One region of the Psychrobacillus sp. NPDC093200 genome, then DNA from elsewhere that is predicted to be linked to it. Evidence: predicted binding sites of a transcription regulator. Region 1 holds the regulator's gene; each other region holds the start of a gene.
The links. The regulator LexA, encoded in region 1, represses DNA repair genes until DNA is damaged. The targets are predictions, from matches to a motif close to CGAACATATGTTCG.
Positions count from the first base shown of each region.

Region 2: the regulator LexA is predicted to act here: its motif matches at 5,144-5,157, upstream of recA (recombinase RecA).
Region 3: the regulator LexA is predicted to act here: its motif matches at 5,333-5,346, upstream of ACQKNZ_RS11745 (DNA polymerase thumb domain-containing protein).
Region 4: the regulator LexA is predicted to act here: its motif matches at 6,316-6,329, upstream of ACQKNZ_RS10300 (YolD-like family protein).

Region 1 is NZ_JBNNVC010000002.1:1,086,554-1,094,959, reverse strand. Features, by position in the region: gene ACQKNZ_RS13220 (N-acetylmuramoyl-L-alanine amidase family protein) at 78-767, shown strand; gene ACQKNZ_RS13215 (hypothetical protein) at 867-1,553, opposite strand; gene ACQKNZ_RS13210 (hypothetical protein) at 1,920-2,525, opposite strand; gene ACQKNZ_RS13205 (DinB family protein) at 3,162-3,611, opposite strand; gene ACQKNZ_RS13200 (hypothetical protein) at 3,813-4,199, shown strand; gene lexA (transcriptional repressor LexA) at 4,330-4,950, opposite strand; gene yneA (cell division suppressor protein YneA) at 5,126-5,437, shown strand; gene ACQKNZ_RS13185 (YneB family resolvase-like protein) at 5,434-6,081, shown strand; gene ACQKNZ_RS13180 (DUF896 domain-containing protein) at 6,146-6,379, shown strand; gene tkt (transketolase) at 6,467-8,406, shown strand, end outside.
Region 2 is NZ_JBNNVC010000001.1:1,412,349-1,420,754, forward strand. Features, by position in the region: gene yfmH (EF-P 5-aminopentanol modification-associated protein YfmH) at 1-633, shown strand, start outside; gene ymfI (elongation factor P 5-aminopentanone reductase) at 626-1,357, shown strand; gene ACQKNZ_RS06870 (DUF3388 domain-containing protein) at 1,477-2,283, shown strand; gene ACQKNZ_RS06875 (helix-turn-helix domain-containing protein) at 2,300-3,163, shown strand; gene pgsA (CDP-diacylglycerol--glycerol-3-phosphate 3-phosphatidyltransferase) at 3,214-3,792, shown strand; gene ACQKNZ_RS06885 (competence/damage-inducible protein A) at 3,808-5,064, shown strand; gene recA (recombinase RecA) at 5,237-6,304, shown strand; gene rny (ribonuclease Y) at 6,906-8,406, shown strand, end outside.
Region 3 is NZ_JBNNVC010000002.1:809,420-817,825, reverse strand. Features, by position in the region: gene ACQKNZ_RS11775 (class I SAM-dependent methyltransferase) at 1-3, shown strand, start outside; gene ACQKNZ_RS11770 (HD domain-containing protein) at 47-1,453, opposite strand; gene ACQKNZ_RS11765 (hypothetical protein) at 1,962-2,126, shown strand; gene ACQKNZ_RS11760 (ABC transporter permease subunit) at 2,270-3,109, shown strand; gene ACQKNZ_RS11755 (ABC transporter permease) at 3,106-4,146, shown strand; gene ACQKNZ_RS11750 (HD domain-containing protein) at 4,167-5,144, shown strand; gene ACQKNZ_RS11745 (DNA polymerase thumb domain-containing protein) at 5,368-6,621, shown strand; gene ACQKNZ_RS11740 (cytoplasmic protein) at 6,698-7,201, opposite strand; gene ACQKNZ_RS11735 (GNAT family N-acetyltransferase) at 7,511-7,951, opposite strand; gene ACQKNZ_RS11730 (hypothetical protein) at 8,088-8,381, shown strand; gene ACQKNZ_RS11725 (DUF6157 family protein) at 8,398-8,406, shown strand, end outside.
Region 4 is NZ_JBNNVC010000002.1:532,740-541,145, forward strand. Features, by position in the region: gene bcd (branched-chain amino acid dehydrogenase) at 1-34, shown strand, start outside; gene lpdA (dihydrolipoyl dehydrogenase) at 120-1,550, shown strand; gene ACQKNZ_RS10280 (thiamine pyrophosphate-dependent dehydrogenase E1 component subunit alpha) at 1,569-2,579, shown strand; gene ACQKNZ_RS10285 (alpha-ketoacid dehydrogenase subunit beta) at 2,579-3,562, shown strand; gene ACQKNZ_RS10290 (dihydrolipoamide acetyltransferase family protein) at 3,614-4,933, shown strand; gene ACQKNZ_RS10295 (LLM class flavin-dependent oxidoreductase) at 5,084-6,076, shown strand; gene ACQKNZ_RS10300 (YolD-like family protein) at 6,360-6,731, shown strand; gene ACQKNZ_RS10305 (VC0807 family protein) at 6,948-7,631, shown strand; gene ACQKNZ_RS10310 (LysR family transcriptional regulator) at 7,678-8,406, opposite strand, start outside.

The sequences.
Region 1 (8,406 bases):
TTCCATTGGTGTAGACAACGGTTGTACAAGTTTTCTTTAAAAAAATAAAAACAAAAAATTAGAAGAGGTGATTGATTATGGTAAAAATTTTTATTGATCCAGGTCATGGGGGAACTGATCCAGGAGCTGTAGGTAATGGATTACAGGAGAAAAATTTAACTTTGCAAATTGCAACACGTGTGAAAAATATTCTTTTAGCTGAATACAACAATGTAACTGTATTAATGAGCCGTACAGGAGATACATTTCCAACTTTGCAGGATCGTACGAATCAAGCGAATGCCTGGGGAGCAGATTTCTTCCTTTCTATTCATATTAATGCAGGAGGGGGGACAGGCTATGAGGATTATGTCTATCCAGGTAGCGGAACTCCTACTACAACGTATCAAACAAATATTCATTCAGAGATCTTAAAGCTTGTTAATTTTTCAGATCGAGGAAAGAAAACGGCTAATTTTCATGTTTTGCGAGAATCAAATATGCCTTCGTTGCTTACAGAAAATGGCTTCATCGATAATGCCAATGACGCAGCTAAACTTAATACATCCTCTTTCATTGAATCTCTAGCAAGAGGCCATGTAAATGGTATTGTTAAGTCCTTTGGGCTTCCTAAAAAGAGTACCGCTGTGTATCATACAGTAGTAAGTGGAGATACAGTTTACGGTTTAAGTCAAACTTACGGAAGCACAGTTCAACAGATTAAAGATTGGAATGGCCTAGACTCCAATTATACAATTTATGTTGGTCAGGTTTTAAGAGTAAAATAATAGGCCAATGATGCAGTGAGTATTAGGGAGTCCTTCATTGTAAAATATTAAATAATTTATATTGAAAAAGCGTTGAGATTTCTATCTCAACGCTTTTTTCTATTTAGCTTCGATTGTTACGCCTTGCAGTTTTATATATTGTCCATCAGAGACTGTAATATATGTATCTGCTTCAACGTTTTCATTTGTCACAATATCCTCTAACTGATGCGAACTGCTCTTAGAGACTTCGTAATATCCTAATCCTGTATCAGTATTATAAATAATTTTATATTCTCCAGCCGGGATATCTTTTCCTACTTTGTACATACCGTCTTTATAAATACCATCAATAGGAACTATAGAAGGAGCTTGCTCAATAGAATACATATCACCATCCTGAAACTTAAAATATTCTCCATCGTGAAGCGTCACATAGGAATGGGAATCCTTACTTAAATTATCGTTGAAAATAATACCTTCCAATTTACCTGAGCTGTCTTTTGAACTTTCTATATATGTGTAGCCATTAGCAAACACTATATATTCTCCTGCGGATATATCAGTACCAACCTTGTATGTCCCTGATTTAATCTTTCCTTCATTTTTCTTTTCTTGTTTATCCTCGTCTGTTTTTGAATCATTAGTCGTTGAAGCTTCGTTTTTATTGTCTTCTGTGGTTTTCTCGGTAGCTATATCGTTGACTGGCTCATCATCTCCGCCGATTGATGCAAGTGCAATAACAAAAATTACGACGATTACCCAGAACCACCACTTCTTATAAAAAGGTTCTTTTGAATTTCCCATTATTCTTCTCCACCTGTCATATGTAGAATTACATTTAAACATTAACAGAATGCCCATTAATACTGTTTTTTATGAGAGCAAAGAGATATTTTGTTGTTACAATCAAACAGTAAAAAAAGAGATGAGAGAAAAAGTAAATACTTTAACGTGTTATTCGATTATTTAGGGGAGACTCTTTTAGATTACGTCTTTTTGTGTATAGGTCATAGGCTGGAAGAGCATAGGGAGGCCATTACTTAATAGGCATTTTGAAAGAAGAACATTGTTTTTTTATCACAATATAAAAATGAAAATTATTGTATGTATAAGACTGGTCGCTAAACAAGGGCGATCAGTCATCAAAAAAAGGTTAATAGAATTGCAATGTTATTGGATTCCGTATTCTTTAATAAGAGCCTCCATTTTTCTTGAAAACTCGCGATCCAATTTCCTAACCTCATTTAGAATTTCATTTGCTTTAGTTATCTTGTCTGGATCATTCGCATCTAGACCAGCAGCAATTTCACTGAATGCGATATGTTGCTTGCTAATAGCATCTATTAATATTTCATGCGTGGCTGCAATATCATCATTTGGAGGAATAATAGCTTCAATGTTTTCTAAAACAAACATATTTTGTGGAAGAATTTCCTCGTAAATAGCAGTGGCAAATGTATAGCTGTCCAATTGACCATTGGATGATCCAAATCTTAGTTCATCCCAGCGTACTGCTAAATCTGTTACCTCCATATAAGCTACTCTCACATCGTCCACATAGTATTGCACCAGTTCCTTATCTGTAGATACCATTTCCTCCTCAGGTACTGTTGCCTCTTCTTTTGAATCTGATTTGTTTACTTCCTCAGCCGCATTCTCTTCTTTTGTTACTACTTTCTCTATCTCTTTTTCAGGTTTTTCTTCCTCCTTTGCTACGGAGCAAGCAGTAAGGCCCAACATACAAGAAACCATTATTAAAAATAACCATTTTCGCATTATGAAAAAAACTCCTTTTGGCTTTTAATCCTGTGCTTATTAAAAAAAGCTAAGAACATATTGTATAACTTGGTTTAAGATGAAAAAAAAATATTGTTGCTTTTACAAGGATTTAGTTGAGCAAATGTAAGGTCTGGCGTTAGTTCCTGTACTTGATTTATTATTTCTCACGATAAGAAAGGGGATTTCAGTCGGCTTTAAAATATGCACTTATTTACTATATTCATCTCTTAAAATGAAGTCACTGCTATAAGGAAGGAAAACGGGTTTTTGTTAGCGTGGATATATACGACAGGTTACGAGAACAGTAGGATTAGAAAATGTATTTAAATAACATTTTTATGGAAAATAAATATTGAGGCATGAAGTGGCATGGAGAAGAAAAGTCCTACTATGTAGCTCTTAAATAATCAGATGTGGAATTGGAGGGACGCATATAGATATTACTTTTCAATCAACAACAGCAGAAACAAAAAAAGGAAGACAAGAATTTTTATTCTAGTCCTTCCTTTTTTGTTGAATCTAAAGATTTGAGGATAGAAGAGCCAAATTAATGTAGCGAAATAATGGGATCAATTGTTTCACCCCCATTAAATAATTTTTGAACAATATTCTCAGTTGGACAATGAAGCTAATTTAAAAAAGAGGTTTAGGAAAACCATTGAAATGAGCTATGATGCCAATTTGTCCTATGTGGTATGCTTCGTGACTATATATATGATGGAATACCCAGTTATAGGTTGGGGGAGAAGGAGGAATCCAACCATCAGAAAATTTAGGGACTTCAATCAGTTGATTAAACTGTTGATCAGTTAAGTTATTTAATATTCCGTCTGTATGTATGCGAATATCTTGATAAGCTTTAAGTATTTCGAACGAAGAGGAGTTTTTGTCTAAAGTCAAAACTAACTTTTGTTGGAGTGCCACTTCATTAATCCAGAAATCCTCACTAGTAGCAATATGTGAAATAACCCATGCCAAATTATTTGGATAGGTTGGTGAGGTTTTAAACCAGCTTTCTTCTTGTAAACTATTTAAATAAGGTAATAACGTTTTTCTGTAATCATTCCGATATGGAAAAGCCAAATAAATCAATCCTTTCTATTAACATATATTAAATAATGTAAATATAAATTTTAATAAACAAATGTATTCATTTATGAATTTCTAAATATTTTTTATTGTTCCGATGAATTAAAATAGGATAAAGAGCTTACAAATTTGATGTTAATATAGTACAATGCTACTTATATATCTGTAATTCCGGAAATAGTGGAGGGATAGAATGTGGATGCAAATGAATTAATTAATGTGATTAATCATAGTATAGAAAAGTTAGATTATGCTTCAGCAAGAAAATATATAGAGGAAAATCTAAATCTAGTTAATATAAATAAACATTTACTTATTGACAATGCGAGAAGTGTGTTAGTTTACATAAACGACACCCTAGAATCAGGAGCCCAGCCTTTAACTCGCCAAGAAGTTTCCTTGATTTACACGATTAATAAGCATGCTACGAAATTTGACGTTAGAGCTTTGAGAATGATAATAAGAGATAACCCGTCCTTGCTAATAAGACAAGACATCAAACATTATTTTAATGAAGATGCAAAGACTCTCTTAGAGGGAATGAATGTAATACCAAAACAATCAAAACAAGCAATAATATAAACAAAACCCCTTCATGTCTCGAACATGAAGGGGTTTTTCGATGATCTAAACAAAAATGTCCACTTTCTTGTTAGATATGATATCGGCTCAAAGTAATCATACTATGAAAATTGTAGAAGTCAAGCAATCATTAGTGAATATGTCGGTAAACTCCTACTACTTTTCCTAAAATAGAGACTTGATTAACAATAATCGGATCCATCGCAGAGTTCTCCGGCTGTAGGCGGAAATACGTTTTTTCTTTAAAGAATCGTTTTACTGTTGCTTCATCCTCTTCTGTCATTGCTACAACGATGTCCCCATTGTTAGCAGATTGCTGTTGTTTAACAATGACATAATCTCCATTCAAGATTCCAGCTTCAATCATACTATCACCCATAATTTCTAACATAAATAGGTGATCATCTGAAGTACCAAACGTTTCAGGAAGCGGGAAGAATTCTTCAACGTTTTCAATTGCAGTAATAGGCATACCAGCTGTAACCTTCCCAACTAAAGGAACATGCACAACTCCCTGCCTTTCGACAGTAGCCTCTAAACCATCTAATATTTCTATTGCACGTGGTTTTGTAGGGTCTCTACGAATTAAACCTTTACTTTCCAATCTTGCTAAGTGTCCATGTACAGTAGAACTTGAAGCAAGACCTACTGCCTCACCAATTTCACGTACGGATGGTGGATAGCCTTTTTTACGAACTTCTTCCTTTATAAAAGCTAGAATATCTTCCTGTCTTTTAGACGCTTTCTTCAATGAGTTCACCTCTTTTAGTAATAAATTCCCTACTAGATTAATACTTATTAATAGTATACCAGTGTCCTGAAAATTATGCAAACATAGGTTCTAATATTTGTTGACAAAAACAAATGTTCGTATTAATATTAGAACATACATTCCGAACAAACATTCTAATTTTGGGGGTTTTTTTATGAATTGGGTAAAAAACAATTATTTTTTAGCATTATTTTTAGGACTAAATCTTATATTTATGACAACTATGGTAATCTCACATACAATAACAAACGAGGAAGACTCACACATCAAAATAGAACAAGGGGATTCCTTATGGGCTCTTGCAACAAAATATGGCATAGAAGATTCAAGGGAAGAATGGGTTAGTCAGGTAATAGAAATGAATAATTTATACGATACCTCTATTAAAGCTGGGGATGTTATAGTTGTTCCTAAAGTAAGTGAGAACCTTCACTTAAATTATGGAACAGAGGTAGCGGGAGAATGAAATCAGTTATTTATTGTCGAGTAAGTACAGACAAATCCACACAAGAAACTTCTTTAGAGAGACAAGAGGAAGAGTTGATAGATTTTGCTAAAAAACAGGGCAGTGAGGTTTCTCAGGTTTTTGCAGATCAGCATAGTGGATATGATGTTGAGAGAGACGGGCTATTAGAGATGCTCAATTATGTAAAAGAAAATGATATCAAAGCGGTGTTTGTGCAAGATGAAACTAGAATAGGTAGAGGTAATGGTAGAATGGCTGTCCTTCATTTACTTCAGAAAACAAACACATCGGTCTATACGTTACAGGATAAAGGTATATTAAACTTAAATGAAATGGATTCTATGCTTTTAGAAATCCTTGCCTTGGTGGAGGAATATCAACGTAAAATTCATAATGCCAAGATTAAAAGAGGAATGAAGCGCGCGATATCAAAAGGCTATCGTCCAGAAAAGAATTTAAAAACTCGAGGAAACCCTGAGGGAAGAGAGCGAATAGATATACCTGTTGATGAAATTGTCCGATTACGGAACGCAGGGCTCACATACGAGGAAATCACCTCTACATTAAAGGGATTAGGTTTTAATATAAGTAAAGCAACTGTACATAGAAGATATATGGAATTTAAAGAGACTCACGAAGGGTAAAGACTTGCACTTCGTGTGTTTTTTTCATACCTTTATATAAGAGTTAGTTGAAAGGATGAAAAATATGTTAAGTAAAGAAAAACTAGCACGTATTAATGAGCTGGCAAAAAAGTCTAAGTCCAGTGGATTATCTATTGAGGAAGCAAAGGAACAAAGTGCTTTGCGCAAAGAATATTTGGAAACATTTAGAGCAACAATGAGAGATACAATAGAAAGTGTAAAAGTTATCGACCCTTCTGGAAACGATGTTACACCAGAAAAGGTACAACAAGCGAAAAAGGGTAAATTTCTGAATTAACTAATCATTTCAGAAACCATTGATAATACGCGAATTGTTGTCTAAACTATTATTATAGAAAAAATTTTGTTCGAGAGGATGTCATTCATGTCATTACAATCAGATCTATTAGCAATTACGACTATTCGTACTCTATCTATCGATGCAATCGATAAAGCAAACTCTGGTCATCCAGGTCTTCCTATGGGAGCTGCACCAATGGCGTACACATTATGGACAAAACATTTACGCCACAACCCAAGCAATCCTAATTGGTTTAACCGCGACCGCTTTGTTTTATCAGCAGGTCATGGCTCAATGCTGTTATACAGCTTGCTACACCTTGGTGGTTATGATCTTCCTATGGAAGAGATTAAAAACTTCAGACAGTGGAACTCTAAAACTCCCGGACATCCAGAATTTCGTCACACAGCAGGGGTAGAAGCAACAACTGGTCCTTTAGGACAAGGTATAGGTATGGCTGTAGGTATGGCCATGGCAGAGGCGCATTTAGCTGCTACTTACAATCAAGAAGGACATTCTATTGTTGATCATTATACGTATGCATTATGCGGAGATGGAGATTTGATGGAAGGTGTAGCTGCTGAAGCTATTTCTCTAGCGGGACACTTAAAATTAGATAAACTAATCGTATTGTATGATAGTAATGATATTTCGTTAGATGGAGATTTACATAAATCTTTCTCTGAGAACATTGAAAAACGTTTTGAATCATACGGATGGAACCATATTTATGTAGAAGATGGTAATGATATTGAAGCAATTTCAGCTGCAATCGACAAAGCTAAATCACAAAACGATAAACCAACAATTATCGAAGTGAAAACAGTTATTGGATTTGGTTCTCCCAACCGCTCCGGAAAAGCAGATGCTCATGGTATGCCGCTTGGCAAAGAAGAATCTCTATTAGCTAAAGCAGAATATAAATGGTTATTCGAAGAAGATTTCTATGTACCAGAGGAAGTTTATGAAACTTTCAAGGAAGCTGCTGAGCGTCAAGGTGTTCAAGAAGAAGCTACATGGAACGAAAGATTAGCTACTTATGAAAAAGAGTTCCCAGAGCTAGCTCAAACTCTAAAACAAGCGATTAATGGAGAGATGCCTGCAAACTTTGCAGATGCACTTAAAACTTATGAAGAAGGAACTTCACAAGCAAGTAGAGCAGCTTCAGGTGAAGCTATTAATGCTATCGCTCAAAATCTGCCTTCATTTTTCGGAGGAAGTGCTGACTTAGCTGGTTCTAACAAAACGACTATTAAAAATGCTGGAGATTTCTCTGCAGATAACTATGCGGGCAAAAACATCTGGTTTGGTGTTCGTGAGTTTGCAATGGGAACTGCTCTTAATGGTATGGCCCTTCATGGCGGTCTACATGTGTTCGGTGGGACATTCTTCGTATTCAGTGATTATGTACGCCCTGCAATTCGTCTATCCGCATTAATGGGATTGCCAGTAACATATGTGTTCACTCATGATAGTATTGCAGTAGGGGAAGATGGACCAACTCATGAACCAGTTGAGCATTTAGCTTCACTAAGAGCTATGCCAGGCTTATCAGTAATCCGTCCAGCTGATTCAAATGAAACAGCGGAAGCATGGAAATTAGCTGTATCCTCTAAGGATCAACCAACTGTGTTAGTGCTTTCTCGTCAAAACTTACCTACACTTAAAGGTTCTGTAGACCAAGCTAGTGAAGGTGTGGAAAAGGGAGCTTATATCGTTTCACCAGTTGAAAATGCAGAGGGTATCTTACTTGCAACAGGTTCAGAGGTTGGACTAGCAGTAGAGGCTCAAAAAGCTTTAGCAGAAGAAGGAATTCAAGTTTCTGTAGTATCTATGCCATCATGGGATAGATTTGAAAAACAAGATACTGCATATAAAAATGCTGTATTGCCTTCTAACTTAACAAAACGCCTTGCTATTGAAATGGGATCTTCTCTTGGATGGCATCGTTATGTTGGATTCGAAGGTGACGTTATTGCAATAGACCAATTCGGTGCAAGTGCACCTGGAGAGATCGTAATGAA
Region 2 (8,406 bases), on a different contig from region 1:
GATTTTAAAGCTCCTGAGGAAATTGTTCGTTTTTATCCAGAGGAGCAAACGCAGGTGGATAAAAAAGAGCGTACACTAAAAATGGATGTCCAAAAATCCAAGCTTCTATACGGTGTCAAATCGAGTAATGTTAATATTACTGGGGAAGAGATGCTAAACTATGAGTTGGCAATGCAAGTTGCTGTTGAACTTATATTCGGTAGAACCTCTGCCTTTTTCCAAGATGTATATGAAAAAGGATTAATAGATGAATCCTACAGTGCAGACTTCTCGATGGAAGAAGGGTATGGTTTTGCGATGATTGGTTCAGATACTGCTAACGTGGATGAACTTAGTCAGAGTATAAAGGAAACTATTAACAAGTTCGCAACAAATTGGACATTTGAAGAGAAAGACTTAAAACAAATTACAAGAAAAAAAATCGGGCATTTCTTGAGAGCCCTCAATTCTATTGAATATATTGCAAACCAATTTACGCGCTATAAATTTAATGATATGAATTTATTCGACGTAGTTCCTGCTTTAGAAAATCTGAAAATGGAGCAGGTTAAAACAGCTTTTGAAGCGTTTAAGGACGAAAATACACATACCGTATTTAAGATTATTCCTTCGAAAGAAATAAATAATGGATAAAAGATTTGCGTTAGTAGTAGGAGCATCTGGAGAGATAGGGATTGCAGTCAGCCATAGCCTGGCAGAGTTGGGATGGTCCTTATACCTTCATTTTGCTAGCAATAAAGAAAAAATGGATGAACTTTTAGCTACTTTGAATCTTGCTTATCCTGAACAGGAATTTATATCTATTCAAGCTGACCTCTCAGACTCTAATGCAATAGAAATAATGGCAAATTCTATATTCACATTGCAATCTGTAGTATTTGCCCAAGGGCATAGCTTGTATAAAGGACTGGAGGAAACTGCTTTAAATGAAATTCAGAAGCTTTTCCAAGTTCATATTGAGCATCCAATGTTTTTAGTTGGGAAGTTATCTCCGAAGCTACGTAAACATGAGCATAGCTCAATCATCTTTGTTGGCTCTATTTGGGGGGAGACAGGCGCTTCCTATGAAGTTGCCTATTCTGCTGCCAAGGGTGCTCAGCATGCTTTCGTTAAGGCTTATGCGAAAGAGGTTGCCATGCAGAAAACAACGGTGAATGTGGTCGCTCCAGGTTTCATTGATACGAAAATGAATGCTCATCTAGACGAAGAATCACGAAATCTTATATTAGAAGAAATTCCTTCAGGTGTATTCGGTAACCCACAGGACGTAGCGAATGTCATCGCCTTTTTGGCTAGTGAAAAAGCATATTATATTACCGGCCAAATTATCCGAGTAAATGGTGGATGGTATATTTAAGTAAAAGAAAAGAGAGAATTGCCTCTCTTTTCTTTTTTCCTTTTATTCAGGTATAAAATCATATATGATAGAACTATTAATGAAGTGAAAACGTCATTCTAAACAGGGAGGAATACATGATGGCAAGTGAGTGGTTTTTTGAATATGAAATTCAAGTAAATCGTCCCGGACTTTTAGGAGACATTTCTTCTCTATTAGGTATGTTACGAGTAAATATAGTTACAATTAATGGAGTGGACGAGGGTAGACGTGGTATGCTCATTAAGGCAGAGAAAAAAGAAAATATTGAACGCTTTGAGCACATCATTTCCACAATGGAAACGATTCATTTGACTAAATTCCGTGAGCCTAAGTTAAGAGACCGTTTAGCTGTTCGTCATGGAAGGTACATACAAAGAGATGCGGATGATAGAAAGACTTTTCGTTTTGTAAGAGACGAGCTTGGACTTCTTGTTGATTTTATGGCTGAAATTTTTAAACAGGAAGGACACAAGCTGATAGGTATAAGAGGGATGCCACGAGTTGGAAAAACAGAATCTGTAGTGGCGGCTAGTGTATGTGCGAACAAAAAGTGGATTTTCTTATCGTCTACCATGATTAAGCAAACTATTAGAAATCAGCTCGCAGGAGATGAATTCAGTGATCGTAATATTTTTATACTGGATGGTATTGTTACCCGAAAATCAAACGATGAAAAACATCTTCAGCTAGTAAGGGAAATGATGAGGATGCCTACTATTAAAGTAGTTGAGCATCCAGATATGTTCATCCAGCATTCAGAATATTCCATTGAAGATTTTGATTATATAATTGAGCTTCGCCATAGTCCTGATGAGGAAATAACGTATGAAATGATGGAGAAGAATCACGGTATGTCCGACAAGGGAATGGGTGGCTTTGGCGGATTTGGCGGATTTAATTTTTAACGGGTAGGTGTTTTATATGACTGAACTTGGAACTCGCTTAAAAGAAGCGAGAATAGCAAAAGGCTATAGTATTGAGGATTTACAAGAAATAACTAAAATACAAAAAAGATATTTGGCGAATATTGAAGAAGGAAACTATTCAACAATGCCAGGAGCCTTTTATGTGAGAGCTTTTATTAAGCAATATGCAGAAGCTGTCGGCTTAAATGGCGATGAACTCTTAGAAACGTACAAAGCAGAAATTCCAAGCCCTGCAAACGAGGAAGTTGCTAAAAGTATACCAACTACACCATCAAGAAGAACCTTAGGTGGGCGATCTTCGAATAAGTTTATGGAGATAGTGCCGATGATTATAGTTGCATTGTTTATTGTAGCGATTATTGTGATTGTATGGGTATTAAGACAGAATTCACCTGAAGCAGACGATTCAAGTGAATTGAAAACTGAAGAAAATGTAACGCTAGAAACGAACCGTCCTTCAACTGATCAAACAGCAGTAGATAACGAAGAGGAAGAAAAGGAAAAAGAGGCAGTAGTGGAGGAAGAGGAAGAGAAACCTACACCTGAGCAAGTGGTTACCTTAGTGGGAACCGAGGGAGAAACTACTACTTATACTGTCAGCGGTTCAGAGACTTTTAAGCTTAAAGTTGTGGCTAATAGTGCTAAAACTTGGTTAAACTTAAAAGATCAGGATAGTAATAAATTATATGATAGCTGGGTCAATTCAGGGACTCCATACGAATTGGATGTAACAGATAAGTCCCAAATCCGTGTTCGTGTTGGGGATGTTCTAATCAGCGAGGTATATATTAATGACCAGTTAGTAGAATTTCCAACAGAAAAAAGCCCACAAAATTTAGTTATACAGTTCAACAAATAGTCATCGATGAGATGGCTATTTTGTTTGAAAGATGAAAGGAGTTTTTCAAAATGAATATACCAAATAGAATTTCTATGTTTCGAATTTTTTTAATCCCAATTTTTATGATTTTTATGCTAGTAGACTTTAACTGGGGAGAAGTTAGCTTTTTAGGTGCAACAATCCCAACAAACCATCTAATAGGTGCAATTATTTTTATTATCGCCTCTATTACAGACTTTATCGATGGCTATTACGCTCGAAAATATAATTTAGTAACGAATATGGGTAAATTTTTGGACCCATTAGCAGATAAATTGCTTGTGTCAGCGGCATTAATAATTCTCGTGCAGTTTGGAGTTGCGCCAGCTTGGGTAGTTATATTAATTATCAGCCGCGAATTTGCCGTGACTGGACTACGATTAATTTTAGCTAATACTGGAGAGGTAGTGGCGGCAAACCAGCTTGGCAAGATAAAAATGTGGACACAAATAATTGCGATTTCATCCTTACTATTAGGAAATGTATTCTTTGAAATGTTCAACTTCCCATTCGATATGATTATGCTGTATGTTTGTCTATTCTTCACAGTATGGTCGGGATTTGATTATTTCTATTTGAATCGTAAAGTGTTACTTGACTCAAAGTAGGAAGGAAGTATAGGAATGAAAGCAGAGATTATTGCGGTAGGTTCAGAGCTATTATTAGGTCAGATTTCTAATACAAATGCCCGATTCATATCTTCCCAGCTTGCGGAGTTAGGGATAGACGTATATTACCATACGGTAGTTGGAGATAATCCCAATCGGTTATTAGACTCCATCAAAATCGCAGAAGAACGAGCAGACCTAATTATTTTTTCAGGAGGTTTAGGGCCTACTAAGGACGACCTAACAAAAGAAACAATTGCTAAACACCTTAACAAAAATCTTGTACTTGATGATCACGCGATTATGTATATAGAAGATTTCTTTAAAAGATCAGGAAGAATGATGACTGAGAATAACAAAAAACAAGCGCTGGTTTTAGAAGGCTGTACAGTCTTGGAAAACAAGCATGGGATGGCTCCAGGAATGCTTCTTTCAACAGAGAACCATGCATATATGTTATTACCTGGGCCCCCAAAGGAATTGGAACCGATGTTCCAATTTGAGGCTAAGCCACTACTACCTAAGTTGTTGTATAAAGAAAACGTTATTATGTCTCATGTAATACGCTTTTATGGAATAGGAGAAGCAGAGTTAGAGACACAGGTCCAAGACTTGTTAGACAATCAAACAAATCCAACTTTAGCTCCTTTGGCTTCTGATGGAGAGGTAACGTTAAGACTTACTGCGAAAGCAGACACTGAGGAAGAAGCATGGAAAAGCATTGAAATGCTACAGGCTGAAATTTTAAACCGTGTCGGTAAATATGTGTATGGCTATAATAACGAATCACTTGCCTCGAAGTTAAGAGATATTCTAATTGACAATGAACTAACAATATCTGCTGCAGAAAGTATGACGGCAGGTCTTTTCCAATCAGAGTTGGCAGCGGTCCCGGGAATGGGGGTTGCGCTAGTAGGTGGTGTTATCACTTACACTGAAGAAGTAAAAATCAATCAACTAGGTGTTAAGAAGGAAACCATTGATGAACACAGTGTAGTCTCTAGTCAGGTTGCCGAGGAGATGGCAATCCGTGTTAAAGAGAAATTTAATACAACAATTGGTGTAGGTATCACTGGAGCTGCAGGTCCAGACGGACATGGCGACCAACCGGCCGGTACGGTTTGGATTGGAATTGCCTATGGGGACGTTGCGCCAATATCCTATAAATTGAATCTTTCAGGCATGAGAAACACGAATAGATTAAGAACTGTGAAATTTGCAATCCATTATCTTATCCGTATACTCAGAGAAGAGGGACTTTCAAAAATTTAATTTTGACTATAAAAAACGGCCCAAAATACTATTTTGAGCTGTTTTTTCCTATCAAATTATGATAGTCTTAATAAATAAACGAATAGATGTTCGCTTTTTTCTTGTAAATTTCTCAAAGACCGAGTATACTAAAGATAGTAAAAAAAATGATAGTTTCTAGGAGGAAATACATTTGGCTAATGATCGTAAAGCAGCGTTAGAAATGGCTTTAAAACAAATAGAGAAGCAATTTGGGAAAGGTTCAGTTATGAAGCTAGGAGAGAAAACAGACCGTGAAATCTCCACTTCTTCAAGTGGTTCCCTAGCTTTGGATGCAGCTCTTGGAATAGGCGGATATCCACGTGGCCGTATTATTGAAATCTATGGACCTGAAAGCTCAGGTAAAACAACAGTAGCTCTTCACGCAATTGCAGAAATTCAAAAAACTGGTGGCCAAGCAGCATTTATTGATGCTGAGCATGCATTGGACCCTGTCTATGCACAAAAACTAGGCGTTAATATCGATGAATTATTATTATCTCAACCTGACACTGGAGAGCAAGCCCTTGAAATCGCAGAAGCTCTAGTTCGCAGTGGTGCGGTTGAAATCATAGTTATTGATTCCGTAGCAGCTTTAGTACCAAAAGCAGAGATAGAAGGGGAAATGGGAGATTCTCATATCGGTCTTCAAGCTCGCTTAATGTCTCAGGCTTTGCGTAAGCTTTCTGGTGTTATTAACAAATCTAACACGATAGCTATTTTCATCAACCAGATTCGTGAAAAAGTAGGCGTAATGTTTGGTAACCCAGAGGTAACACCAGGTGGTCGTGCGCTTAAATTCTATAGTTCCGTTCGCTTGGAAGTAAGACGTGCAGAAGCTATTAAACAAGGTACTGACATTATGGGTAACAAAACAAAAATTAAAGTAGTAAAAAATAAAGTTGCTCCACCATTTAAAACAGCAGAAGTAGACATTATGTATGGAGAAGGGATTTCTCAAGAAGGAGAAATCGTCGACATAGGTTCTGAATACGATATTATCCAAAAAAGCGGTTCTTGGTATGCATACAATGAAGAACGCATAGGTCAAGGGCGAGAAAACGCTAAACAATTCTTGAAGGAAAATCCTGCTATTAAAGACGAAATCGCATCAAAAATTCGTCAATCTTTAGGAATGACTTCAAATTCATTTGTTATTGCAGCACATGAACAAGAGGAAGAAGACGGCGAATTCGAGCTACTTTTAGATGATGAAAAATAAAAAGTTAAGCTTCTTCTTTTAGGGAAGAATTACAAAAGGTATTAAGAGTCTATCTCTTGATACCTTTTTTTAAAATAAAGTTTATAGCTGAGAACCCCGGGATGGCATATCATACCTACGGTGGAAAGTGTATATTCATCTATTATTCATTTTTCAAGGAAAATATTATTTGATAGCTTTATATAATGAGTAAGTTTGATCCAAACGATTTTTTAGGTGAAGACTCTTGGTTGTTGTTGGTGAGAAAGATAAGCTAGCATACAATGGCAATAATCGAAGGAGAAGGGTTATGCTTCCTTGTGAAAAGCGTCCATCTGAAGTAAAAATTAACCATATCTATCACATATCATAATATCAATAAAAAAGTATTTACCCAAAATCACCCTATACTTTTCTTTTGCTCTTTATAATATGAAGACCCCCCTCCCCTAAAACTAATAATATTCTCCCGTTTCCTTGACAGAGTATTTCTACATCTATACAATTAAAATTGTATAATTTCTTTATTAAATGATAAAAAGGCTGTACAAATATGCACTAATTATTGCATATTTGTGCCAACTGAAACTTAAAAGTATAGCAATAGGGGGTGTTCGAAATGATGGAAATTATCATCTCCGCTTTGCTTGGTCTACTTGTTGGTGGCGCTGTTGGTTACACTTATCTGAAAAAAGTGAATGATTCAAAAGTGACTGGTGCAAAACAATCTTCTGCGCTCATTTTAGAGGAAGCAAAGCGAGAAGCAGAAGCATTAAAGAAAGAAGCACTATTAGAAGCCAAAGATGAAACTCACCAATTACGAAATGAAGCTGAATCTGACATCCGAGAACGCCGCATGGAACTGCAAAAACAGGAAAATCGGTTATTACAAAGAGAAGAGAACCTAGATCGTAAAGATGATGCTCTAAACAAGAGAGAAGTAAGTCTTGAGCGTAAAGAAGATGCTCTAACACAAAGACAACAGCATATCGAACAGAAGGAAAGTGAAGTGGATGAATTAGTTGATAAGCAACAAAGCGAGCTTCAACGTATTTCTACGTTAACACGAGAAGAAGCAAAAACAATTATTCTTCAAGAGGTAGAAAACGAACTAGCAACCGATATTGCTGTGATGACTAAAGAGTCAGAAACAAGAGCCAAAGAAGAGGCTGACAAAAAATCTAGAGAAATACTTTCACTTGCTTTGCAAAGATTTGCGGCAGATCATGTTGCTGAAACAACTGTGTCAGTTGTAAATTTACCAAACGATGAGATGAAAGGGCGAATTATCGGACGCGAAGGACGAAACATTCGTACGTTAGAAACATTAACAGGTATTGATTTGATCATTGATGATACGCCAGAAGCTGTTATTCTTTCTGGATTCGATCCTATTAGAAGAGAGACTGCTCGACTTGCTCTAGAAAAATTAGTACAAGACGGACGTATCCATCCAGCTCGAATCGAAGAAATGGTAGAGAAATCTAGAAGAGAAGTAGATGAACAAATTCGTGAAATTGGTGAACAGACTACATTTGACGTAGGTGTTCATAATTTACACCCAGATTTGATGAAAATTTTAGGTCGTTTAAGATACCGTACAAGTTACGGACAAAACGTACTAAAACATTCCACAGAGGTTGCATATTTAGCTGGACTATTAGCAGCTGAACTAGGGGAAGACGTTACATTAGCTAGACGTGCTGGCTTACTACATGACATTGGTAAAGCTATTGACCATGAAGTAGAAGGTAGTCACGTAGAAATTGGTGTAGAACTTGCTAGAAAGTATAAAGAACATCCAGTAGTGATTAACAGTATCGCTTCCCACCATGGTGATACAGAGGCTACATCTGTTATTGCGGTATTAGTAGCTGCTGCAGATGCATTATCCGCAGCAAGACCAGGTGCAAGAAGTGAAACATTGGAAAACTATATTCGCCGTCTAGAAAAGTTGGAAGAGATTTCAGAATCATATGATGGTGTTGAAAAATCTTTTGCTATTCAAGCGGGTAGAGAGATTCGCATAATGGTACGTCCAGACCAAATCGATGACATTACAGCACATCGCTTGGCTAGAGATATCCGTAAGCGAATCGAAGAAGAGCTCGATTATCCTGGTC
Region 3 (8,406 bases), 280 kb from region 1:
TAACATAATAAATACTCCATAAGTGATCACTCTTATGGAGTATTTATTATGCATGGTTCGTTTCATCATTAACAATATCAGTTATTTCTTTGACTGCCTTAGAGGTTTTCACAAAATGGAGCCATTTTGCATTTGCAGTAATTTTATTTTTTATATGAATCTCCACAATATCTTTGTCTTTTAATATCGTTTGAAGTGAGCTTACCTTGCCGTTTACTTTAGCAAAGGCCATTTTACTTGCCATATTCGGGTTTAGAGCATAAGCAAAATCAATAATATTAGAATTTACCGGCAACCTGATAATATCCATTTTAGGTGTGTATATTTCCATTTCTTTATGAAAAAGTTCTAGGGAGACAAGTTCGCAAAAGGCAATCGAATTATTAGCAATGGATTTAGCAAAAGGAATAGAGCTTCCTAATAGGGACGAGCTCAATGTAGTGGAGTCTATCGATTTTAAGATTGCAAAAATTCCATTTTGGTAAAAATATTGGGTCTGTTGGTCTTGTAAAACAATCGTCAAAGGGACTCCAGCTACCCTTACCTTAGTTTTGAGCTGCTTGATAAAGGGATGTTTTTCAATAGCAATCTGGTCTACAAATTGATCTGGCATAGTTTCAAAGTTGGAATGTACGAGACCAAGAGCTGTATAGCAATTGAAGGGCGAATTGATAGTGATGTGGACGGTGAAAATATCTGAAAGATAAAATCCCTCACTTAACAAATTATATCCTTGAAATAGGGGGATATTAATCCATCTAGATTTTATTATTATGTTAGTTGTATCCTCTTTTTTTAATTTAGTAATAAATTCTTTATATGATTCTTCAAAAACTTTAGTGTAATTGTTTATCTTTTCTTTAAATTGCTTATAACGCTGCGGATGTAAATAGCTAAAGGCTAATTCTTCGAGCTCTCTTTGGAGTGTAAATAATCCTATTCTTTCTGCTAAAGGTGAAAAAAATAGGAGTGTTTCGTTTGAATAGGGAATTTTCTTTTCCGTTCTTTTAATGGCCAGGGTTCTCATATTATGCAATCGATCCGCTAGCTTAATAGCAGCTATTCGTATATCTTGGATAGCGTAGGAGAGGAGTTTTTCCATATTGATAGCGCTATACTCTTCCTTTTCAAAGCTTCCTTTTTCGAACTTTGTCAATCCATCCACGATAAAGGAAACATCATCTCCAAATAAATTTTCTATTTCCTTCAGGTCAATGGTTGTGTCTTCTACAACATCATGAAGTAAAGAGCAGACTAGAGTGGTTAAGTCAGCCTTATATTCCGATAAAATAAGACAAACCTCCAATGGGTGTACAATGTAAGGCTCACCAGTGGCCCTTGTTTGGCCAAAATGTGCTTTTTCAGCAAATTCCATTACTTTTTTTAATTGTTCCATTTCTAATTCCTCTAAATAGTTACAGCTATGTAAAAGCTGCTCTTTTACTTCTTTCATTTGAAATCACCTCCATTTAATAATATATGTATTAAGTCCTCCTTGAGCAAAGCAATTTAGACTATTATTTTGATACTTTTATATGTATTCTACTGAATTTTCAAAAAAACCTTTTTCTTTGTTATAGAGTAATAATAAGTTGGATAAAAGACCTCAAGGTATTCATTTCCAAAATCATGTTAATATAATATTGCATAGACTGGTGTTCGAAATAAGAGGAGTAAATGTGGAAACGCTAGTTAATGCTAGAGCTTGTCGAGAACCACTCCTAAAGTGCTAAGAAGTGTCACGTAAAACGTTGAATCTGTCCTCTAATTGAGTAGAAATCACCCCTAACGGGGGAAGTGTCTTATAAGTTATAGGAACACTCCCCTTAACCAGAGGAACGTTCTTAACAACAGGGGGCAAGAGCCACATCTAACTATTAGGAAATTCTATCACAGCATTATTTTTTGCTTAATAGCTATTTTTTGGCTACATTGTAAATGAACAATATGGAGGGATTTATATGAGATGTGGTGAAAAATACTTTCTAGTGGAGATGGAAGTGAATGGGGTTGTTCAAGTTAAGCCCGTGACCGCAAAATCTCCAATTGAGGCGAGAAAAAATATTCGATTAGAATATGGGGGAGAATCTAAGATTCTTTCTGTAACTGCGGAGAAAAAGAAATAACGGTCATTTATAATTTAGAGAAGCAGCTTCGATTAGAGAGGCTCCTTTATTAATATATCAACCTTCTAAAAATTCTCTTTTATTTGTTAATTATTGTGATATGATAATTTCATCGTAATTTTCAGACAACGGGGGAATTTTTTATGAAGGCTTTTTGGAGATGGATGCTACAGCTGTCTGTAGCATTTATTGGTATCCTACTGATTAGTGGGTTGCCTTTGTTAATCACCGGCTTCCAACAAGGAGAATTTTGGTGGGAAGAATATAGAAATCATTTACTCGGCTTGTTTTCTATAGGAGAATTTCTGGACCGATATGCTGGCATGCATATTGAGGGGTTTGTACAATATTCGTTAGAAGTTTTATTTTTGGCACTTCTGGTTGCTGTTTTGTTGGCGTTATTTTTTACAGTGCTAACTATGCTATGTAAGGAACGGGTTAGACAACGTATTAAAACAGTTTTTTTCTTTTTGGAATCGATTCCGGACATATTGGTTATTATGCTTATTCAGCTATTGATCATTATTATCCATAAGCATACAGGTATATTCTTGAAAATAGCTGTTACTGGTGGGGAAAAAATTTATTTACTTCCCGTGGTTTGTCTGATGATTCTACCAATGGTTCAGCTCTATCGTTTAAGTATGCTTACTTTCGAGGCTGAAGAACGTAAAATGTATGCAGAGCTTGCAAGGTCTCTTGGATTCGGTAAATTGGCTATTCTACTTATACATATTTTTAGAAATGCAGTTATTAGTATTTTCTTTCAATCGAAAAAGACTATGTGGTTCATGCTTTCAAACTTATTCATTCTTGAACGAATGTTCAATATGCCCGGTATTATGTATTATTTGAGCAATAACATTTCAGGAGAGTTATTTTTAATCACGGTATGCAGCTTCTTTTTCCCAGTGTTTCTCCTTTATAGTTTTGGCGAGTGGTATTTTCTACGTCATTTGAACAAAGGGAGAGCAATCGGATGAAGATGAAATCAGTTTGGAGACAGCCATATTTTGTTTTTGGATTTACTATATTAGCCTTCTTTTTAATAGGCAGTTTTATATTTGAGTGGATTTTTGGGCCAGATCCGAAACAAACTTATTTTTTAATGGAAAATGGCAGAGTAATAGAAGCAGCTCCACTATCCCCAAGCTGGATGCACCCACTTGGGACCGATCAATATGGCTATGACATGTTTGCTAAAATCATGCTTGGAGCAAAATATACCATTATATCTGCCATGGGAGTTGCAGCTGTTCGAATGCTTATTGCAGTACCACTAGGATTTGCAATCGGTACTTATTGGCAGAAGAGACGGGCCATTATTAATAGCGCTATCGATCCTCTACATTATATTCCTATGACTATTTTTTCTTATCTTATGCTTTACCCAGTGCTATGGGAGCCGATGGAGGGATTTTCTACAACTGTGTGGGAGAGAATTATTATCCAGGTTGTGCTAATGGCCATTATCACCGTACCAATTGTGGCTTCTCTCATAGGCAACGAGGCCAATCTGCTTTATCAGGAGGAATATATTCTGGCTTCTAAAACGTTAGGGGCTGGTCGACCGAGAATCATTACCCGTCACCTATTTCCAATGATGAGAGAGAAATTATTCGTTTTGTATGGACAACAGGTCGTCGAAACATTAGTTGTGTTTACGCATCTCGGGTTGCTCCAATTGTATATTGGAGGTACAGCAGTTAGCTATGACCCTATGTTTGGAGATCCTCCAAAGTCTATTGCCTATGAATGGGCAGGACTTTTTGGTTCATCTTTCCGATATCTGCAAGGTGTACCATGGCTTCCACTAGGACCTGCTATATGCTTTGCATTGCTCATCTTGGCAATTTCCGCAATGATAGAAGGCTATACTCGCGCAGTGAACGGACAAGTCAATATTCCAAAGAGAAAGAAAGTATCGTTTCTGTCTGAGGACATCATTGAATGGAACCAGCAGCAACTACAAGAAAAGATGCAACTTCTTTATGAGGATAAAGAAAAGCAAAAAGTCTGAGCTTAAGGAGGATATCTTCAATGCTTATTATGGATTCCTTATATGGAGAATTTTATGTAGATGGAGTATTAGAAGAATTAATAAATTGTAAGCCTGTTCAACGATTAAAGGGCATACATCAAGGCGGGGCAAGCTATTTAGTAAAGAAAGAATGGAATGTCACTCGATATGAGCATTCCATTGGTGTCATGCTTCTAGTAAAAAAAATAGGGGGTTCGTTAGAAGAACAGATTGCTGGTCTTCTACACGATGTTTCACATACTGCTTTTTCTCATGTCATCGATTTTGTTCTGGATAATAAGGACGAGGACTATCATGAAAAAATATATAGTAGAATAATTAACGGTTCCTCAATACCTACTATCCTAACTAAATATGGATATAACTTAAAAGACATCCTATTTAATGATTCGAGATGGTCCTTGCTCGAGCAAAGTGCCCCTGATTTATGTGCAGATCGTGTCGATTACACATTACGCGATCTGTATGCCTATGGAAATATTTCAATGGAAGAAGTTCAACATTTTTTACAGAATCTAATCGTGAAAGACGGTAAAATGGTTCTTCCAAATATAGAAATCGCCGAGTGGTTTACATCGGTCTACTATGAGGAAGTAATTGATTTCTTTATGAATCCTTTAAATTTATATGGCAACTACCAGTTAGCTTTTGTTTTAAAGGCAGCATTGGATAAACAAATCATCACATTAGAGGATTTTCTTTTGGAGGATGATCAGTTGCTCCAATTGGTAGTATGCTCACAGGATGATGAAATTCAACATGCTCTTCAAAAGCTTCATCCTTCTGTTGAAGTGATAGACGAGCTAACCAATTATGATTTTCATCAGAAAATGAAGGTTAGACTAATAGACCCTCTAGTTTGTTCGGAAAATGGTTTAGTAAGAGCTTCTGACTGCTCTAAGCAGATTCAAAAATTAAACCAAACGGCATTGCAACGAGCAGTAAAAGGAACCTATGTAAAAATTTTATCTTGCTAATAAAGACAAGCCTATATCGTGATTAGGCTTGTCTTTATTTTGTTATTAGAATTAGTGTCCCAATTACCTGTTGAAATTGTTTCTCATGAGTAATGAATTTATTCAATTTATTCGATTAAGTGTTTTCCTTCCTAATGGTCTACATTACCATTGAATAAGAACGTACGTTTGCAATATAATAATAAGAACGAACGAATGTTCCTTTCGAAGGAGAGTAGATTTTATGTATGAGGGCTTAGAAAATCGAAATATTATTTGCATCGACATTCGAAGCTTTTTTGCGAGCTGTGCAGCGGCAGAAGCAGGACTAGATGTGATGAATACGCCTATTGCTGTTATTGGAAACTTGGAGCAGAAGGGGAGCATTGTGCTTGCTGCTTCTCCTCCAATGAAAAAAAGGTTTGGCGTAAAGACCGGGACGAGGTTATTTGAAATACCAGACGATCCTTCTATCCATCTGTTGGAACCAAAAATGGAATTTTTTGTTCGAGTTTCAATGGAAATCACGCGCTATTTGAATCAGTTTGTCCCAAGTGAAGCGATTCATGTCTATAGTGTGGATGAATGCTTTGCAGACCTTGGGGGAACAGAAAGGCTTTGGGGGCCAATTGAGAACACGGTGAAACGTATACAGGACGGTTTGCATTATCAGTTTCAGCTTCCATGTGCTGTTGGACTGGGGCCAAATATGCTTATGGCAAAGCTGGCGCTTGATTTGGATGCCAAAAAAACAGGTTTTGCCAAATGGACGTATGAAGATGTTCAACAAAAGCTATGGCCTGTTTCACCTTTAAGTAAAATGTGGGGAATTGGCTCTCGTTTAGAAAAAACACTAAATAACATGGGGATTTTCAATGTAGGACAGCTAGCAAAAACTCCCTTGAAGTTGTTGGAGGATAAATTTGGAGTGATGGGAAATCAATTGTATCACCATGCCTGGGGGATAGATCTCTCTGAACTGGGAGCGCCCATTGTAGACGGCCAGATAAGCTATGGAAAGGGGCAGGTGTTGTTTCGAGATTACCGGACAAAAAAAGAAGTAATGGCAGTCATATTGGAAATGTGTGAGGATGTGGCAAGACGAGCAAGAGAGGCTAATATGGTGGGGCGCACTATACATCTTGCAGTGGGCTATAGTAAAGACTCTTTTGGGGGAGGATTTAATCGTTCACGCTCCATAGATGAACCGACGAATGCGACTATGAAGATTTATAAAATTTGCGAAAAAATATTTGATGAGTTTTATGACCGTAGTCCAGTGAGAAGGCTATCCATTTCTATCACTAATCTAGAGCCGGAGAACTCTATGCAGCTTAGCCTTTTTGAAGAAGGAAAGTGGAAGGAACGCAAGCTTGGAAAGACGATGGATTATCTGCGTAGCAAGTATGGTTCAACCGCTATTTTACGCGCAGTTTCCTATACCGAAGCTGGCACTGCAGTGAAACGAGCGGGCTTGCTCGGAGGTCATAAGAAATAGGATGAACAAATATTATAGAAAAAATACGATAAAAAAACCCTGTGAAAATTAATCATATTCTCACAGGGAAGGTCAGTTAAAGCAGCTTAATCATAATGGTGTCATTCGGCATAACTTTTGCGCTTGGCTTAATCGATAGACCATTTACTAAAATAAAACCATTTCTTATTTTGTCTACAACAGCTGTTCTGCTCCAGTCAGGTATTTGTTGAGAAAGAAGAAAATCAATTCGATAAACTCCTTCTACAGATTTAATCGTTACATGAACTTCCGATATAAGCTTTTCCATATAAAGATTTACAGGTAGCTCTGTCAACGTGCTTTCTTTGTTTACAGGTTCACGACCGTGGACTCTTTCATGTCTTCGAAAAGTTTTATAAATATCTAATTTTTTATTCCAGGTATGGTTTTTTTCGCATTTATAAATGGCAAAACGGTATATATGCTTTCCATTTGAATTATGTCTTCGAATATTTGTATCAGTAAACAAGGAATTTTTCCCGCACATTTTACAGTGCTTTACTTCTCTACGAATCGTTTGTTTTTTTAGTATTTCCCAATTGTGATATACAACGGTCATTTCCTTCACCTCATATAAGATAAAGGAACAATCGCATCCGTTTGGATGTTGGCAGGATCGTTATTAATTTGCACTAAAAAAGGCCCCTAAAAGGACCTCAAAAAGCATACGAAACTACTGGTTTGCTCTTGTCCCTTTGTAATGGTAGATGGGCAGACTAATCCCTTGGTTAAAACAGATGTTTTTAAGGGAAAGTGCTATCCAATTTAGTTGGTCCATTACAAAGTAAAAGTTGGCATACGAGTTTTTGTATCCTTTCTCCAAACAGATTTAATTATATTATAACATATAACAGTATTTTTAGAATAGTTAAATTAAGGTGAATTCTTTCGTCATCAAGATATGAGGAATACCATCTTCCATGAAGATATCCGAAGTTGTTTTGTATCCAAGTCCAGTATAAAATCCTTCAGCATGGGTTTGACCATGAAGCTTCACTTTCGAAACTTTCAATTCTTTCGCAACATCCTCCAGAGCTTTGACAATTACTTTCCCTAATCCTAATTTTCGATAAGGCGGAAGAATACAAATACGCTCTAGCTTTCCGAATTCATCTACTACTCTTAAGCGACCTGTCCCAACTGCTACATTGTCAATTAAAACTAGAATATGCTGACAATCCCCGGAAAGGGTATCAAATTGGTCAAATTCATCTTCTAAAGGCACACCCTGTTCTTTAACAAATACTTCTTCTCTAATTGCGAAAGCTTTTTTTAAATCCTCTTGGGAGGTAATTTTATTTGATTTCAATTTTTTCAGTCCTTTCCCTTTTTTCTATAAAGTTAGTTTATTTTTATTTAAATTGCAATGGGAAACCTTTGGAAATGAGAAGGTGATTAAACTGCTAAAGGCGAATATATAGGAAGAAGTTAAGGGGGGGATGTTTTTGTATTTGATTAATATAGCTGTAATTGCAGCTTCTTTTTCACTAGTAACTATTTTCTCCCTTTTTGTCTTAAAAAGATGCAACAGGCAGATGGCCATGATTACCAACTTTATAGCGAGTTTCATGCTATTAGCGTCGGCCTCTATATTTCTTTATCAACAGAACCCTAGCGAATTTCTAAAAGAGACAAATGGATTGTTAATCATGCTTCTGTTTTTCCCCATCAACGTATGGGTTACTTGTCTAATCATTATGCTGAAAAGTAATAAAGTAAACAAACCATACCAAACGTAATAGGAGCTGCTATGAAATGTGCTAT
Region 4 (8,406 bases), 550 kb from region 1:
ACAAAACGGAAAACATATTTTAAATGGCCGTTAATCGATAATTTCATCTTAGTTGTAAATAGGCCGACTTTATAGATTTTTTGTAAAGCGGTCTTCTTATTTGGAAGGAGAGGACTTACTTGGCAAAAGAATATGACGTAGTCATTATTGGAGGAGGGACTGGTGGTTATGTAGCTGCCATTCGCTCGGCACAGTTAGGGTTAAAAACAGCAATCGTTGAGAAGAGTAAATTAGGTGGTACTTGCTTACATAAAGGCTGTATACCAAGTAAAGCCTTACTTCGTAGTGCAGAAGTTTTCTCCACTACCAAAAATCACGCAGCCGATTTTGGCGTAAATACTAGTGAAGTAACACTAGATTTTAGCAGAGTGCAAGCACGTAAGGAATCCATTGTAAACCAATTGTTTCAAGGGGTTCAGGGATTAATGAAAAAAGGGAAAATTGATGTTTATGAAGGAACTGGCAGAATGCTTGGTCCATCTATATTCTCACCTTCACCTGGTGGTACAATCTCTGTGGAGATGAATAACGGTGAAGAAAATGAAATGCTTATTCCTAAAAATGTTGTAATTGCTACAGGATCTCGTCCTCGCTCCTTACCTGGTTTAGTTATAGATGGTTCCTTAGTGATGACTTCAGATGAGGCATTATCAATGACAGAGCTTCCAAAATCTATTCTTATTGTCGGCGGAGGAGTAATCGGTATTGAATGGGCTTCGATGTTAAATGATTTTGGTGTGGAAGTTACTGTGATTGAATATGCAGATAGAATTATACCTACCGAGGATAAAGATATTTCTAAAGAAATGCAAAAACTTTTAAGCAAAAAAGGAATTACATTTGCAACAAACGCAAAAGTGCTTCCTGATACTTTAAATACTGTAGACAATGTTGTCAAAATCTCAGCTGAGGTTAACGGTGAAACGCAATCTTTTAGTGCTGAAAAGATGCTTGTATCAGTTGGTAGACAGGCAAATACAGAAGGTATTGGTATCGAGAATACAGATATTGTTATAGAAAATGGATTCATAAAGGTTTCTGAAACATTTCAAACGAAAGAATCACATATATATGCAATTGGTGATGTAATCGGAGGTCTACAATTAGCCCATGTAGCTAGTCATGAAGGGATAACTGCAATAGAGCACATCGCAGGAGAAGACATAATTCCTATAAATTATGATCTTGTATCTCGCTGTATTTATGCAAGTCCGGAAAGTTCGAGTGTAGGAATAACAGAGCAACAAGCAAAGGAACAAGGGTTTGATGTAAAAATAGGCAAGTTCTCTTTCAAAGCAATTGGAAAGGCTCTTGTATACGGTGAATCGGATGGCTTTGTGAAAATTGTTGCCGATAAGAAAACAAATGACATATTAGGCGTTCATATGATTGGACCTCACGTAACGGATATGATTTCAGAGGCTGGTTTGGCAATGGTTCTAGATGCTACTCCTTGGGAAATGGCACATACAATTCATCCACATCCTACCTTGAGTGAAATCATGGGAGAAGCAGCGTTAGCTGTAGATGGTAAAGCTATTCATATGTAAAAAAAGGGGGATTTCTATATGACAAACAATCGTCATGAGGAGCTTGGGTTAACAAATGAAGATGTATTAAAAATGTTTGAGACGATGCTAATGGCACGCCGTATTGATGAGCGTATGTGGTTATTGAACCGTGCGGGTAAAATTCCATTTGTTATCTCTTGTCAAGGACAAGAGGCAGCACAAGTGGGAGCGGCATTTGCTCTAGATAACACAAAGGATTATATTGCACCATATTATCGCGATATGGGAGTAGTACTGCATTTTGGTATGACACCTAAAGATTTAATGCTATCTGCATTTGCTAAAGCAGAGGATCCGAACTCTGGCGGACGTCAAATGCCGGGGCATTTTGGACAAAAGAAGAATCGTATTTTAACTGGTTCCTCTCCAGTTACAACACAGCTTCCCCATGCAGTTGGAGTCGCTCTAGCTGCTAAGATTGAAAAGAAGGACTTTATCACTTTTGTAACGCTAGGCGAAGGTTCATCTAACCAAGGTGATTTCCATGAAGGATTGAACTTTGCAGGGGTGCATCAATTACCTTGTATCACAATGGTAGAAAACAACAAATATGCTATATCTGTTCCTTTTGAGCGCCAAGTTGCTAGCAAAAATGTCGCAGATCGTGCCAGCAGCTATGGAATGCCAGGTGTTACAGTAGATGGGAAAGACCCAATCGAGGTTTATAAAGTAGTGAAAGAAGCAGCTGATCGTGCAAGAAATGGAGAAGGTCCTAGTCTTATTGAGGCAGTGACTTACCGATTAACTGCCCACTCATCAGATGACGATGATAGACAATACCGTACTGCAGAAGACATTGCAGAAGGGAAAGCATTAGATCCTATTATTACATTTGCAAAATATTTAAGAGATTTAGACATTCTGTCAACAGATCTTGAAAAAGAAATAAATGATCGCATTATGAAGGAAGTAAATGAGGCGACTGATTATGCAGAAGCTGCACCATATGCTGCTCCGGAAGATGCATTAAAACATGTCTATGCTGAAAAAGACGGGGGGAACGCATAATGGCAATCATGTCTTATATCGATGCAATAACACTTGCAATGAAGGAAGAAATGACTCGTGATGAGCGCGTTTTCGTTCTTGGTGAAGATGTTGGACGTAAGGGTGGAGTGTTCAAGGCAACCAACGGACTTTATGATGAGTTTGGAGAATACAGGGTTCTAGATACTCCTCTTGCAGAATCTGCTATTGCGGGAGTAGGGATTGGGGCTGCAATGTACGGTCTTCGTCCTATTGCTGAAATGCAGTTTGCAGACTTTATCATGCCTGCTGTTAACCAAATTATCTCAGAGGCTTCACGTATTCGTTACCGTTCTAATAATGATTGGACTTGTCCTATAGTAATTCGTGCGCCTTTTGGTGGCGGAATTCACGGTGCGCTTTATCATTCTCAATCTGTAGAGGCTATTTTTGCTAACCAACCTGGACTAAAAATCGTTATTCCTTCTACTCCATACGATGCCAAAGGATTATTAAAAGCGGCTATTCGTGATGAAGACCCGGTTATGTTCTTTGAGCACAAGCGTGCTTATCGCCTTATTAAAGGAGAGGTTCCGGACGAAGATTACACGATTGAAATTGGAAAGGCAGATGTAAAGCGTGAAGGGGAAGATATAACAGTTATTACTTATGGTCTGGCTGTTCATTTTGCTCTTCAAGCAGCAGAACGTTTAGAAAAAGATGGCATTTCTGCGCATATTTTAGATTTACGTACCATTTATCCTTTAGACAAAGATGCAATTATCGAGGCTGCTTCCAAAACCGGTAAAGTGTTACTTGTAACAGAGGATAACAAAGAAGGTAGCATAATTAGTGAGGTGGCAGCGATTATCGCCGAGAATTGCTTGTTTGATTTGGATGCTCCGATCATGCGCCTTGCTGGTCCTGATGTTCCAGCTATGCCATATGCCCCTACAATGGAAAAATTCTTTATGATTAATCCAGACAAAGTAGAAAAAGCAATGCGTGAGCTAGCTGAATATTAAGTTATTGGAAATATGCTTAGGTGAATTTGATCTATTAAAGGAGGAACCCATATGGCACTAGAACAAATTAAAATGCCTCAGCTTGGGGAAAGTGTAACCGAGGGAACAATCGAAAAATGGTTAGTTAAACCAGGCGATCATGTAAACAAATATGATGCACTTGCAGAGGTCAATACGGACAAAGTTACTGCAGAAGTACCTTCTTCCTTTACAGGAGTCATTAAAGAACTTGTTGCAAATGAAGGAGATACGCTTGCAGTTGGAGAAATCGTCTGTACAATTGAAACAGAAGGCGGCTCTACCGAGGAAAAAATTGTAGAAGTGAAGGAAGCAGCTCCAGAAGAACCAACTGCAGAAACAGTTAAACCAGCTGAAGTGAATAAACATATCCAATCAGCACCGGCAGAACGGGATAAAGGAATAAAAGCTCGTTACTCTCCTGCAGTTCTTAAACTTTCTCAGGAGCATGACATAGACCTTTCTTTAGTAACAGGTACTGGTAATGAAGGCAGGATTACTCGTAAGGATCTACTAAAAATCATAGATAGTGGAGAGATTCCAAAGGCTGCTCCTGCTGCAAAATCTGCCGTAGAAGAAGCGCCGGCTGTATCTTCTGCTCCTGCGAATTCCCAACCAAAGTCTGCTCCTGTTAATGTTCCAGTCGGAGCAGGTGATATTGAAATTCCTGTTACAGGCGTTCGAAAAGCAATTGCAGCTAATATGCTACGTAGTAAGCATGAAGCGCCTCACGCTTGGACAATGATAGAAGTGGATGTAACTAATCTTGTTCAATACCGTGACTCTATTAAAAATGAGTTTAAACAAAAAGAAGGCTTTAACGTTACATACTTTGCCTTCTTCGTTAAAGCAGTAGCACAAGCATTAAAAGAGTTCCCGATGATGAACTCTATGTGGGCTGGTGACAAAATAGTCCAAAAGAAAGACATCAATATTTCGATTGCGGTTGCAACAGATGATGCATTGTTTGTTCCAGTGATTAAACAAGCAGATGAAAAGACTATTAAAGGGATTGCACGTGAAGTTAATGAGCTTGCAGGAAAAGTTCGCTCTGGTAAGCTTAAATCAGATGAAATGCAAGGTGGTACTTTCACAGTCAACAATACTGGTTCATTTGGTTCTGTTCAATCAATGGGTATCATCAACTACCCACAAGCAGCAATTCTTCAGGTGGAATCTATTGTTAAGCGTCCAGTTATTATGGATGGCGGCATGATTGCTGCAAGAGATATGGTGAACCTATGTCTATCTTTAGACCACCGCGTGCTAGATGGCCTTGTTTGTGGTCGCTTCTTAGCTCGTGTGAAAGAAATATTAGAAAATATTTCGAAGGAAAATACATCTGTATATTAATATTCAGGCGAGAAGTCCCTCAGTAAGGGCTCTCGCCTTTTTTTATTTATAAAACTTAAGTCCCTTTCGTTTACTTTTTTAAACTATTTCTATAGCATTTAAAAGGAAAGAGATACACATGAATTTTCTATGAAGGGACGATTATATATTATGAAATTAAGTGTTTTAGATCAAGCACCGATCACGGCTGGAAATACTGCAGCAGATGCATTAAAAAAAGCAGAAGAATTAGCCCTTTTAGCTGACGAATTAGGCTATCACCGTATGTGGATGGCTGAGCATCATGGAACCGGGGCTTTTGCGAGCTCAGCTCCTGAAGTCATTGCAGCCCATCTTGCTGCTAAAACTCAAAAGCTCCGTATTGGTACTGGCGGCGTTATGATGATGCATTATTCAGCTCTTAAGCTTGCAGAGGTCTTTAAGACGTTAAGTGCTTTTTCTCCAGGGAGAATAGACTTCGGAGTGGGGCGTGCTCCTGGCGGGGATAACTATGCGATGCATGCTCTTTCTGAGGGCCGTCCACCAATGGTGAACAATATGTATGAAAAACTAGGAACTGCATTACAGCTTTTAAATGACGAAGTTCCCGAGGACAGTGTATACAATAAAACGATTGCTACTCCATCTAATATCGTGCTTCCCGAAGCTTGGTTGCTTGGCTCGACAGGGAACAGTGCGATTCAGGCAGGAAAGATGGGCTTGGGATATTCCTTTGCACAATTCTTTCAGGGAGGAATGACTCCTGCTATTTTAAATGCATACCGTACAAATTTTAAGCCTTCAGCATTAATGGAAAAGCCTGAGATTAACGTAACGTATTTAGTGACAGTTGCTGAAACAAAAGAAGAGGCAGAATTTGAAGCACTTCCACAGGATATATCTAGACTTTCTCTGATGAAGGGACAAATTCGCCAGCTTATGACACCTGAAGAAGCACAAAACTATCATTTATCTGAAATGGATCGCATGATGATCCAGGAAAATCGTAAAATCCATTTAGTTGGTTCTGCAAAAGAAGTAGCTACTACTCTTCAAGAAGAACAGGCGCATTATGGGTTTGATGAGGCGATGATTTGTAGTATACCGCATTCTCAGCAAAAGCGTTTAGATGTATATCGATTGTTAGCAAAAGAATTGTTGTAGTGTCTTGATTCTCTTTTATATTAATACTGACTGAGCTTCTTGGTATCTTTAGCGAGTAAGTGAACGATTCGTCGTTCACTTACTCGCTTTTTGAATTGACTTCGTTCGTACTATTACAATTCTCAACTCAAAAAACATACTTTTGCCTTGCTTGCTTTCTAGTATAGATTGTTTGCTAACAGGAAAAAACAAGAATAATACTTTATAACATGAATTGCTTTAAATTGGCGGTTGATAACAGAACAAACGTTCTGTATAATGATAAAAAAGAAAGGTGATGGAGATGGCTAATTTCGAGGAAGACTGGAACGCGTTGGATTTATCTAAAATCCGTGATAGAGGTTCAAAAAAGTGGGTGGCGATGATGTTGCCTGAACACGTGAAGATGTTGAGAGACTATCATGAGGAGATAAAAAAAGTTCCGCGCCCAGATCTAAATGAGTTCGACTATGAAGCAATTCAAGAACAAATTGAACTTGCGATGAAAAGAAATGTAGACATAAAAATTAAACGTTGGAAAGATGGAGAATTTTTATATCATCGAGGGACAATTCAATGGATTGATTTAACTAGGCGCATTATCGAATTAGAAGATCCATTCCAATTTTTTGAAGTGAAATTGGATGAAATTGTGGACGTGACGATATTAGAATAAAAACATTCTGACATACCTCCTTATAGAGGTCTTTATTGTTTGGAAGTGCTAAGTCTAAATAGATTCAAACATAAAATAATTATAGACAAGATAACTGATGAATCACTTGGGATATATTCAATGTTAGATTTGCTAAATACCTTAATGATAATGAATTCCTTTTACTATAAAAGAGGATTATAGGTATCCATAGGGAATATATTACAGAAGGGTATGATGAGTGGGATAACAGCAAAGGATGATAAAGGGGCAATGAAGAAATACTATATCTTTTTAGAAATCTTGTTTTATGTAGTAGTACCATACTTAATTTGGACTAATGGTAGAGAAGGTTTAGGTGATTATTGGGCACTTTTGTTATCCACTGCACCTGGATTTGCCTATACTATAGTACGTTTTATTGTAGATCGAGAATTTAATGTGACGGGCATTTTTATCTTATTCAGTTTATTGGTAGGAACTGTGATTGATATATTATCAGGATCTGCAGAAAGGATGCTATGGAACCAAGTGTATTTAGGGGTTGCTTTTAGCTTCGTCTATTTGGTCTCCATGCTCATTAAAAAGCCACTCCCGTTATTTTTCTTTATAGATGTGGCATTCTTGCAGGGATATGACCGTGAGAGCAGTAGAAAGCTGTTCTATCGTAAAGAATTATTTAAATGGTTTCAGCTGTTGACGCTAATGTTTGTCATAAGAGGGCTGACCCTAGCAGGCATTAAGGCATGGCTTTTGGACAGGTATGGTGTGGATAGCTATGGCACAATGTTGATTTACTTGAGAATAACTGGTTGGGTCTTTGCAGCAGTTTTCATATGGTTCTATCTAAATATTTACAAAGAAATCAAAAGATTAACGCAACCACAGCCTCTGCAAGCGATAACAAAAGAGAATCCTTAACACATATTAGAGAAAAAGCGTTAGCCCATTAGCTAACGCGTCTAACTTATCCAAAATAATATTTGGAAATTTGTGCGATAAATTCTTCTTCTAGCACGCTCTTTTTTTTAACAATGATAAATGTTGAGACAGTAGGCAGGTCGAACAGATCAAAATGTGGCTGCATCATCTTTCCTTCTATTAATTCTCTTCTAACAATAGAGTGAGGAAGAAAGGATACACCGAGCCCCTCCTGAATAAAGCGTTTAGTTATATGGGCTTGTGTGACCTTCATGGTTCTTAATCCAACTACATGCTTATTTAGCTTCAGTAGTAGCTCATCCCAAAAAACAGGATGATGGTGAGTAAAAAGATAATTTTTCTGAAGTATCTCTTTCACATCTATTGGTGGTCCATTTTCTTCATCAAATCCATCAAAAGGCATTAAAAACAAAATTGGGTCCTCGTAAATAGAGATTGATTCTATATTTTTCTTTTGAGAATCAATCGCAGATATTCCAACGTTTACTTCCCCTGTATCAACCAATTCCTCTATAAGATGGGATTCCTCTACCCTTATATTTATTTCTAAATCCGGATGCCGCTTTAAGAATGTTTTTAAAAAGTAAGGAAGAATGGTTTCCGCCATAAGGGGAGAAATAGCAATTGTCCATTTACGCCGATACCCTTGTGCAAATGATCGTATTTTATTGACGCTTGACTCCGACTGTTGAACTAGCTGCTTAGCCTCTGGAAGAAAAAATTTACCAGCCTCCGAAAGGGTTACACGATTGTT